DNA from 3 places in the Mesorhizobium sp. B2-3-15 genome. Region 1 is predicted to be linked to each of the others. Evidence: predicted binding sites of a transcription regulator. Region 1 holds the regulator's gene; each other region holds the start of a gene.

Evidence for each region. Region 1 encodes LexA, which represses DNA repair genes until DNA is damaged. Its sites were predicted from a motif close to TGTTCNNNNTGTGTTCNG; they were not measured.
Region 2: FJ954_RS19945 (helicase-related protein) is a predicted target of LexA. The motif match lies at 1,395-1,412, and genes of this name have one in related genera.
Region 3: FJ954_RS21950 (sel1 repeat family protein) is a predicted target of LexA. The motif match lies at 1,903-1,920, and genes of this name have one in related genera.

What each region holds. Positions count from the first base shown of each region.
Region 1 is NZ_VFVO01000014.1:35,581-38,855, reverse strand. It holds gene FJ954_RS25250 (ComEC/Rec2 family competence protein) at 1-1,415, shown strand, start outside; gene lexA (transcriptional repressor LexA) at 1,409-2,152, opposite strand; gene FJ954_RS25240 (GntR family transcriptional regulator) at 2,563-3,275, opposite strand, start outside.
Region 2 is NZ_VFVO01000009.1:224,635-227,909, forward strand. It holds gene FJ954_RS19945 (helicase-related protein) at 1-1,228, opposite strand, end outside; gene phbB (acetoacetyl-CoA reductase) at 1,957-2,682, opposite strand; gene FJ954_RS19955 (acetyl-CoA C-acetyltransferase) at 2,790-3,275, opposite strand, start outside.
Region 3 is NZ_VFVO01000011.1:76,298-79,572, forward strand. It holds gene FJ954_RS21945 (branched-chain amino acid ABC transporter substrate-binding protein) at 1-1,087, opposite strand, end outside; gene FJ954_RS21950 (sel1 repeat family protein) at 1,513-1,779, opposite strand; gene FJ954_RS21955 (DUF2147 domain-containing protein) at 2,219-2,560, shown strand; gene FJ954_RS31665 (hypothetical protein) at 2,769-2,924, shown strand; gene FJ954_RS21960 (hypothetical protein) at 2,965-3,159, shown strand.

The DNA of each region.
Region 1 (3,275 bases):
TGGCGCTTGTGGCCGGCACCATCATGGGTCTGCTGCGTGGTGCCTTCGCGCTGTTTCCAGACTTTTCCGCGCGCCGGCCGGTGAAGAAATACGCGGCCGCCGCCGCACTGTTCTCGATCGCGGCCTATCTCATCATTTCCGGTGTCGTCGTTGCCGCCGAACGCAGCTTCATCATGCTGGCGGTGATGCTGATTGCCGTCTTCTTCGATCGCGCTGCGCTGACCATGCGCAATCTGGGGATCTCGGCGATCGCCGTCATCCTGGTCTCGCCTCACGAGGTCGTCGGCCCGAGCTTTCAGATGTCGTTCGCCGCGACCGCGGCCCTGGTTGGCGCTTATGCCGGCTGGGCCGATCACCGTGCGGGAAAGACGCGGCCACCGCCGCCAAAGCGATCGCTGCCCGGGTTCCTGACGCGAAAATTCCTGCTGGCGACAGGTGGATTGGCCATGACGTCCATTATCGCCGGCAGCGCCACGGCGTTGTTTGCCATCTGGCATTTCCAGCGGGTATCGCCGCTCAGCCTGTTCGCCAATCTGGCCGTGATGCCTATCGTGTCGGTCGTGATGTTCCTGGCCGTCGCCAGCGCGCTGTTGATGCCATTCGGACTGGATTGGCCGGCTCTCTACCTCATGGGCAAGGGCCTGACCGCAATGATCGCCGTGTCGGCGTGGATATCGGAGCGCTCTCCGGTCGATGGAGTCGGGCTGATTTCGCAGCAATCCGTGCTGCTGGTCACCGTCGCGCTGGTTATCGCGACGATGGCGACGACATGGCTGCGGCTCGCGGCGCTGCCATTCGCGCTCGCCGGCCTGTTGACTGTGTCGCACACACGCGCGCCCGATGTGCTGATCTCGGAAGATGCGCGGCTGGTCGCGCTGCCGATCGGCAATGGCGAACTGGCCGTCAACCGGGAACGTCCGAACGAATTCGCAACCGACAACTGGAAACGCGCCCTGATCTCCGAAACAATCGTCAAACCGGAAATGTTCGACACGACAGACAGGCAATTCGATGTTGCCAGTCCCACCGACCTGCCGCCGGGATCGCCCTTCTACTGCCGCGAAGGCCTGTGCCTTGCCAGGCACCCTTCCGGCGCGATCATTGCCTATGTCGAGGACCGCAAGACCACCTGGAAAGCCTGCGCTTTCGCCGACCTGATCATCGTCAATGACGCAACCGCCTATGACGCCTGCCACAATCCACTGGTTCTCGTCGTCACCAAACGGCAGCTCGCCCGCAAGGGAAGCGCTGCCGTCTTCTTCAATCCCCAGTCGGCCACGACCCGGGCCGCGATCGCATTTGCCGTCGACGGACCATACCGGCCCTGGCACGAACAGCGAAAATTCTCACGCGAGGCGAGGGGGCTGCCGCCGTACAAAAAACCCGACAAGCCCGATAACAAGCCGGTTCAGTAGCGCCTGATCAACCCGACCAGCTTGCCTTGTACCTTGACCCTGTCCGGCCCGAAAATGCGCGTTTCGTAGGCTGGATTGGCGGCTTCGAGCGCGATCGAAGCGCCTTTGCGGCGGAACCGCTTCAGTGTCGCTTCCTCTTCGTCGACCAGTGCCACGATAATTTCGCCCGGGCTTGCCGTGTCGGCATTGCGGATAATGACCGTGTCTCCATCGAAGATACCAGCCTCGATCATCGAGTCGCCCTTAACCTCCAACGCATAGTGCTCGCCGCCCATGATCATGTCCGGCGGCACCGAGATCGAATGCGTCTGATGCTGGATGGCATCGATCGGCACACCGGCGGCGATACGGCCCATGACCGGGATGGACACGGCTGAAACCGCGTCGTCGTCGTTGCCGGCCGCGGGCAGGCGCGAAGGCGCAGCGGCCGGCCTGATCTGGCGTCCGAGACTGCCTTGGCCAAGGCTGCCTTGGATGATGCTTGGCGAGAACTTCTTTGCCGCATTGAGGCCCGGCGCGATCGAGTCCGGCAGCCGCAGCACTTCCAGCGCGCGCGCCCGATTGGGTAGCCGGCGAATGAAGCCGCGCTCCTCCAGGGCCGTGATCAGGCGATGGATCCCCGACTTGGAGGCAAGATCGAGTGCTTCCTTCATCTCGTCGAAGGAAGGCGGTATCCCGCTTTCCTTGAGCCGTTCGTGGATGAACATCAGCAGTTCATGTTGCTTGCGTGTCAGCATGGCGGCCCCCAAGACATTGAACGAAAGGTTGAACCAGAATCGAAAAAACAAACCCAGAACAAACACTATCTGTTCCAGTTGTGTTCTGCAACCGTTTAAAGTTTAATGAATTTGTTAAGGGGTCTGAAGTTTTTTGCCCGCGACGGCGGGCGGCAACCAGTCCTTTCCGCCGTCGGCAGGCGCATTGAAATCGTTTTGGTTAATGGCCTGTGGCCCATCCGCCGACGAGGCTTTGGCATCAGTTAGTTGGAAGGCTTCTCCTCGGAGGGACGTATAATTCGCGGAGCCATTATTCGCGGAACGAAACGAAACCAAAATGCCAACGATTGGTAGCTTCGGGCGGCCATGGATCGGGGCGTTCGGCGCACTCCGGCCAGCGCGTTCGAATAGGCGTCGCGGAAGCGCTGAAGTTATCCCGAACCCGCCTTCAAGCTGCCGGCGCGAGCGGCGTATCTGGTAGCGCCGCTGTCTTCGCTGTGGACATAGACGTGCAGTGTGTAGCCGATATGCGCCGTCATCAGCGCCTTGGCCCGCTCGACGTCACGGTCGAGCGCCGCTTCCATGATCGCGGTATGGTGTTCGATCGCAATCGCTTCGCGTAGCGCTTCGATTGCCTCTTCATAGCCATCCTTGAGGCCGGCCGCGGCCCGCAGTGTCGGCGCCAGACCAAGAAAGCGATGATGCCGGCGCAGCTGATCCGAGATCGTCGAGCGGAACCGCAACAGCCAGTCGCATGTGGCGGCGCTCAGCAGCGCCGCATGGAAAGCCTCGTGGTTCTCGTCCCATCTGTCGACGGCCGCGTCCGAGGGATCGTCGACCGCCGTCTTGCAACGCGAGAGCCGGTAGTGGGCGGTGACCACGGCATCCTCCCACTCCCTGCCGCCTTTTTCCATCGATTCGAGGAACAGGGGTATCTCGACCACCATCCTGGCGCGTGCCAGATCCTCCAGCTCGGCCCGCGACACCGGAGCCACGGCAAAACCACGATTGCTGATCGCGGTGACCAGGCGTTCGGCCTCGAGCCGCGACAGGGCTTCGCGCAACGGTGTCCAGCCGACGCCATAGGTGCCGCGCAGCGCACTCAGTTTGAGCGGGGCGCCCGGCATGAGGCGCGTGGTCAGGA
Region 2 (3,275 bases), on a different contig from region 1:
AGTTCTCGTCGACATGGCCCTGCCGGGCGAGGTCCATGTAGATCGAGGCGATGAGGTCGGCATGCTGGGCAGGCGCGATCTTGCGATAGTCGGGCAGGGCGCAGGCTTCCCACAGCAGCGCCACGCGCTTGGCGTTGGTGGCGAGCGCGCGGATGTCTTCGTCGCGGGAGAGATGTTCGAGCGCTTGCGCATCGACGGCCGGCAGCGCGCGTGTCAGGCCCTCGACCGGAGCGTTGGTTTCGATCGAGCGCTTCAGCGCATCGAGGCTGGCGAAATCGAATTGGGCGGTGCGCCACTGCAGCACCTTCACTGGGTCGAAGTCATGGCCCTCTATCTTCTGCACCAGGTCCTCGTCCAGCGGATCGACCTGGCCGGTGACGCCGAACGTGCCATCGCGCAGATGCCGGCCGGCGCGGCCGGCGATCTGGCCGAGTTCGGCCGCCGTCAGATTGCGGTACTGGTAGCCGTCGAACTTGCGGTTCTGGGCGAAGGCGACATGGTCGAGGTCGAGGTTGAGGCCCATGCCAATCGCATCGGTGGCAATGAGATAGTCGACATCGCCCGACTGGAACAGCGCCACCTGAGCATTGCGGGTGCGGGGCGACAGCGCCCCGAGCACGACGGCCGCACCACCCTGCTGGCGGCGGATGAGTTCGGCGATGGCATAGACCTCGTCGGCGGAGAAGGCGACGATCGCGGTGCGCCGTGGCAGGCGGGTCAGTTTCTTGGAGCCGGCATAGGCGAGGTGCGACAGCCGCGGCCGCGTCACCACGGAGATGCCTTTCAGCAGCCGCTGGAGAATGCCGTGCATGGTGGCCGCGCCAAGCAGCAGCGTCTCCTGGCGGCCGCGCAGATGCAGGATGCGGTCGGTGAAGATATGGCCGCGCTCGAGGTCGCCGGCCAGCTGTACCTCGTCGATGGCAACAAAGGCGGCGTCGGTTTCACGCGGCATGGCTTCGACGGTGCAGACCGAATATCTGGCGCCCGGCGGCTGGATCTTCTCCTCGCCGGTGATCAGCGCCACTTTGTTGGCACCGACCTTTTCGCAGACGCGCGTGTAGACCTCGCGGGCCAGCAGCCTCAGCGGCAGGCCGATGACACCGGTTTCGTGCGCCACCATCCGCTCGATGGCGAGATGGGTCTTGCCGGTATTGGTCGGCCCAAGCACGGCGGTCACGTCGCGGCCCGACAGGATCAGCGGCTCGTTGTGTTTCGGCTGGATGTTCATCGGCTCGGAAATAAGGCTTTCTGGCCTCTCGTGGTCGGGAGCGTGCCAGGACGGCGCGTATGACAGCCGACACATAGGGATTTCGGGCGCGAAGCGAAAGCAGAATGTTCCGGCAGGGTTCCGGAGACGCCCGCCTCACTCCGCAAATCAGCCCCTGCTTAACAGTTGGAACGAGTCTGGAACGAATCAGCGACGAATCGGCGACTCCGTCAGATTCAGCTTTTGTTCACGGCTAGATATGGATTTCGTGACCACGAGTCTCACCACATGCTGAATCACCGAACTGGCCCGTTTTATGCTGGGCGGGTCCTGCCGTTACTTTCGCCGGGAACGATGGGGGCGATTCGGTGCGCGCCCCGTTAAGCTTATGAAAGTGTTAATCTTTCTAAACTCGGCGTTAAAGAACAGCAGCTTATCGCGGCCATTAATCTTAACATTGGGCTCAAAGCCGGAACGAATCGGAGACAAAGTAGCGCCGCACGTATTTTCTCTTTTTGTTCCCTCAATATCTTGTGTTGTGAACAGCTTATCCACCGAGAATCCACAGGCTTAACCACAGGGTTCGCACAGACGCGCCAACCGGCATTAACCTTTGCGTGCCGCATTGGGGCATTGCGTCACAGCGATGTCTCCCAAGAGTCAGGCCATTTGGAAGCGGACCGATTTTCCGGTCCGCCTATCGCAGGGTACGCATGAATCCGCAGCGTTGGACTGCGCGAGCAGACGTCTCAGACGAAGTACTGGCCGCCATTGGCGGTGAGGGTCGAGCCGGTGATGAAGCCGGCATCTTGCGAAGCGAGGAAGACCACGCAGCGCGCGATCTCTTCCGGTTCGCCAAGGCGGCCCACGGGGATTTGCGGGATGATGCGCTCGTTGAGCACCTTTTCGTCGATTGCCTTGACCATCTCGGTAGCGATGTAGCCAGGGCAGATGACGTTGACGGTGATGCCCGCGCGGGCGCCTTCCTGGGCGAGCGCCTTCGAGAAGCCGATGTCGCCGGCCTTGGCGGCGGAGTAATTGACCTGACCGGCCTGGCCCTTCTGGCCGTTGATCGAGGAGATGGTGATGACGCGGCCGAACTTGCGGTCGCGCATACCTCCCCACAGCGGATGGGTCATATTGAAGACACCGGACAGATTGGTATCGATCACCTCTTTCCACTGCTCGCGGGTGATCTTGTGGAACATGGCGTCGCGGGTGATGCCGGCATTGTTGACCAGCACCGAGACAGGGCCGAGGTCGGCCTCGACTTGTTTGATACCAGCCGCGCAAGCGTCATAGTCGGCGACCGACCATTTGTAGACCGGAATGCCGGTCTGCGCCTTGAACTTCGCCGCCGCCTCGTCGTTGCCGGCGTAGTTCGCGGCAACCGAATAGCCGGCGTTCTTCAAAGCGATCGAGATCGCCGCGCCGATGCCACGCGATCCACCCGTGACGATTGCAACCTTGGTCATGCATTTCCCCTTTTTGAAATCGCCCTGTTGTCGGGCTTGGCAGGCACTGGATTTGCTACAGGCACCACATGTGAAACGGGCGGCTTGCGCCGCCCGTCCAAAGTCTATCAGAAAGCCTCCACGCACATGGCGACGCCCATGCCGCCGCCGATGCATAGGGTGGCCAGTCCCTTCTTGGCGCCGCGTCGGCGCATTTCGAAGACCAGCGTGTTGAAGATGCGGGCGCCCGAGGCGCCGATCGGGTGGCCGATGGCGATGGCGCCGCCATTGACGTTGACGATCGAGGGGTCCCAGCCCATGTCCTTGTTGACGGCGCAGGCCTGTGCGGCGAACGCCTCGTTGGCCTCGACAAGGTCGAGATCCCCTGCCGACCAACCGGCCCGTTCCAAGGCCTTGCGTGAAGCGGGAATGGGTCCGGTGCCCATGATCGCCGGATCGACGCCGGCGGTCGCCCAGGAGGCGATGCGCGCCAGCGGGGTGATGCCACGCCTTGCGGCTTCCGCTTCGCTCATCAGCAGCGCGCCGGCGGCACCGTCATTGATGCCGGAGGCATTGGCGGCGGTCACCGTGCCATCCTTGTCGAAGGCCGGCTT
Region 3 (3,275 bases), on a different contig from region 1:
ACTGGTTGATGTCGTAGCTGGCATTCTTGAGGTCGCCCTTCTCGTCGAAGGTGACGTCGCCGACAACGGTGCTGATCGCCGTGCCATTCTTCAGCGCCTCGGCAACCTTGGCCGGATCGTCGCTGCCGGCACGCTTGATGCCTTCGGCGAATGCCTGGACCACGGCATAGGAGAACAGCGTGAAGCCTTCCGGCACGAAGCCGCCGGCCTTGATCTTCTCGACGGCTGCCTTGGCTTCCGGCTTTGCCTGCGGATCCGATGGGAACACGAACATCGTGCCCTCGCCGGCCGGGCCGGCAACCTGCCAGAATTCCGGCGAAGCGATCGAGTCCGGCATGATCAGCTGGAACTTGAAATTCTGTTCCGCCGACTGACGCAGGATCAGGCCAGCTTCAGGATGATAACCGCCGAAATAGACGACATCGGCCTTGAGATCCTTCAGCTTGGTGACAAGCGCCGAATAGTCCTTCTCGCCGGGGTTGATGGCGTCATAATAGACCTCCTTGAGGCCACCGGCATTCATGGTCGCCTTGACGGCATCAGCCACGCCCTGGCCGTAAGCGCTCTTGTCGTGCAGGATGACGACGTTCTTGCCGGCGTATTTCTTGGCGATCCACGGGCCGATGAAGGCGCCCTGTGCGTCGTCACGCGTGTAGAGACGCATGATTGTCGACCAGCCGGCCTTGGCGGCCGCATCGGTCAGCACCGGGTTCGAGGAAGCCGGGCTCATCATCAGGGCGCCGGCTTCGGCATAGACCGCCGAGGCCGGAATGCTGGAACCCGAGCAGGCATGCCCGTCGATGAACTTGACGCTGTTGGCGACGATGCGATTGGCGACCGACACCGCCTGCTTGGGATCGCACTGGTCGTCTTCGATGTCGAGCTTGATCTGGGAGCCGTTGACGCCGCCAGCCGCGTTGATGGCGTCGGCGGCGGCCTGTGCGCCCTGCTTGAACTGATCGCCGATGGTGGCGAGCTGTCCGGTCATCGGGCCGACCACCGAAATGGTGATGTCATCGGCGAACGCGACCGGCGCGCTCATCATCAGGCCGAAAATGGCCGCGCTCAAAACACTCATTTTTTTCATGACAATAGAACTCCTCCACTCACGCGCGGCCGCCCGGCCGCGCTTCTTCCAGAGAGGCGGGACAATTTCATCCTTCATCGGACCTGTCTAGGCGCATTGGCGCCACTCGATTAGGCCTGCGCGGCCTCATCCACGCAAAAAGCCACGCCAGCCTTGTTCCGGCCGGTCGTGGCTTTTTTTGCCGGTCAGGCTGTTTCCCCGGCGCCCCCGCGCTGAACCCAACCCACCTTCCCTGTCTTCATGTTGGCCATGATCCTTCCGAAAACCGGAGTCTTCGGGATCATGGTCCGTTGCGCGGCTTGGACCTGTCGGCGTGCCGCATTCTCGTTGTCGATGGCCGTGGCCTGGCTGTCTGCGCAGCCTTTTCCCTGTTGGCCCGACCGTCTTTCTGCGGTCTTGGCCGGAGCGTCCCCGTCTGGCGGAACTCAGTGCATGGTCATCCATTCGCGGGCTTCGCGCAGCGCCTTGGCGATCTCGACCTTCGACATGGCCGCCGAGAGTTCCGAGCGCAACTCGGCGGCGCGGGCCGATCCCTTGATGGCGGCGATGTTGAACCATTTGTGGGCGGCAACGACGTCGGTTTCGCAATCGCGGCCGGTCGCATACATCATGCCCAATTCGAAAAGAATGTCGGCCTGGGCAGTTGCCCCCATGGCGCCGAAGCCTGCTTCAAGCATTTCAAAACGTGCCATTTTTAGTCCCCTGTCTGGCTCCCGAGAGCTGCCTCCGTTCGTCTTGTCCGGGCCGCTCTTTCGATGCTTTCGAGAATGCCGCGCAGGCTTGAATCCGTCGTTAAATGGCGTGCTTAATTTGAGGAAAACAAAGCTAAAACAAGAGGTAAACGCGAAGATTCGTTAAGGATACGAAGCCAGCAATTCAGCTGGTTTTCGCCAAATTTGACGAAAATTTTCGAGCGCGCGGTCAACACTCTGCTAACCCTAGAAAGCAAACACGAGGCGCCGGTCGTTTTCATTTCCGGGCCGACAGGGCGAATTCAGGCGCTTTCGAAATGCCAAAACCTTCCGTCGCGGCACCGCTTTCGTTTTGACGGAAGCTGGATTAGCTTACGTTTGCGTAAGCGGCAGACCGGCGAGGCGGAGCATTCGGCCGGCTATCCAAAGGGAGGAAGACATGTCTCGAAAAGTGAGCCTGGCCCTGGCGGCCACTTTGATCCTGAGCGGCGCGGCGTGGGCCGATCCGATCGAGGGCAACTGGAAAACGCAAGCCGGCGACACCGCTGCCATTTCAGGCAGCAGCTCGTTCTCCATCACGCTCAAATCAGGCAAATATGCCGGCAAGACCATCGGCTCGCTCAAGGCGGCCGGCGACAACAAATACACCGGCAACATCACCGATCCGGCAAATGACAAGACCTATTCGGGCAAGGCAACCTTGTCGGGCGCCTCGCTCAAGATGAGCGGTTGCGTGCTCGGCGGACTGATCTGCAAGAGCCAGACCTGGCACAAACTCTAAGCGACCATTTCCGTGTGATCTCTAAACGGGGCCTGGCGGGCCCCGTTTTCGTTCTGTCGATGAGCAGGCAGCGCTCGGTCGGCATTCTGGTTGCCGCAACCCAGCCAACATCCCTTCAATCAATTTGAACGGCAGATGAACGCCGGCATCAGAGCCGGTTCAGAGGCGTCAGGGCATTCTCATGCGTGTTGAAGGAGACACGGACCCAATGCTTGCTCGCCGCTTCACCATCGTCTGCCTGCTGATGAGCCTGTTTGGAATGTTCTTCGCCATCCTTGTCGCCGAAGCGGGCCGTTCCCCGCGCTCCTGGGACGGCGCCACCAGAATGTGCCATCTCGCCTGCCCGACCGATTTTCGTCACTGAAGCAGAGAACCCGGACCTCGAAAAGAAAAGCACAGAGATCATGAACCGCATCGCCGCCAACCTCTCCAAGTCCCTCCGGCTCCTGCCGCGGGCGGCGCTCATCCTGATACTTCTGGCCGCTCCGGTCCTGGCGGTGCCGATGATGCGCGCCGATAGCGGCTCGACGATCGAGGCGCCGGCGCTCAGAAAGTCCGGCGTCGGGTTCGTGCTGCTGGTCAGCCTGCAGCGGGGTTGAAGAAAAAAGCGCGCTTTGAGCGCCTTCGGCGGCGAGCCCCCTCCCAACCGCCCGTCCAAGTCTCTATATTGAGCCATGGAAAAGCGAATCTATCCCCAAGCCATCGAATCTGTCGT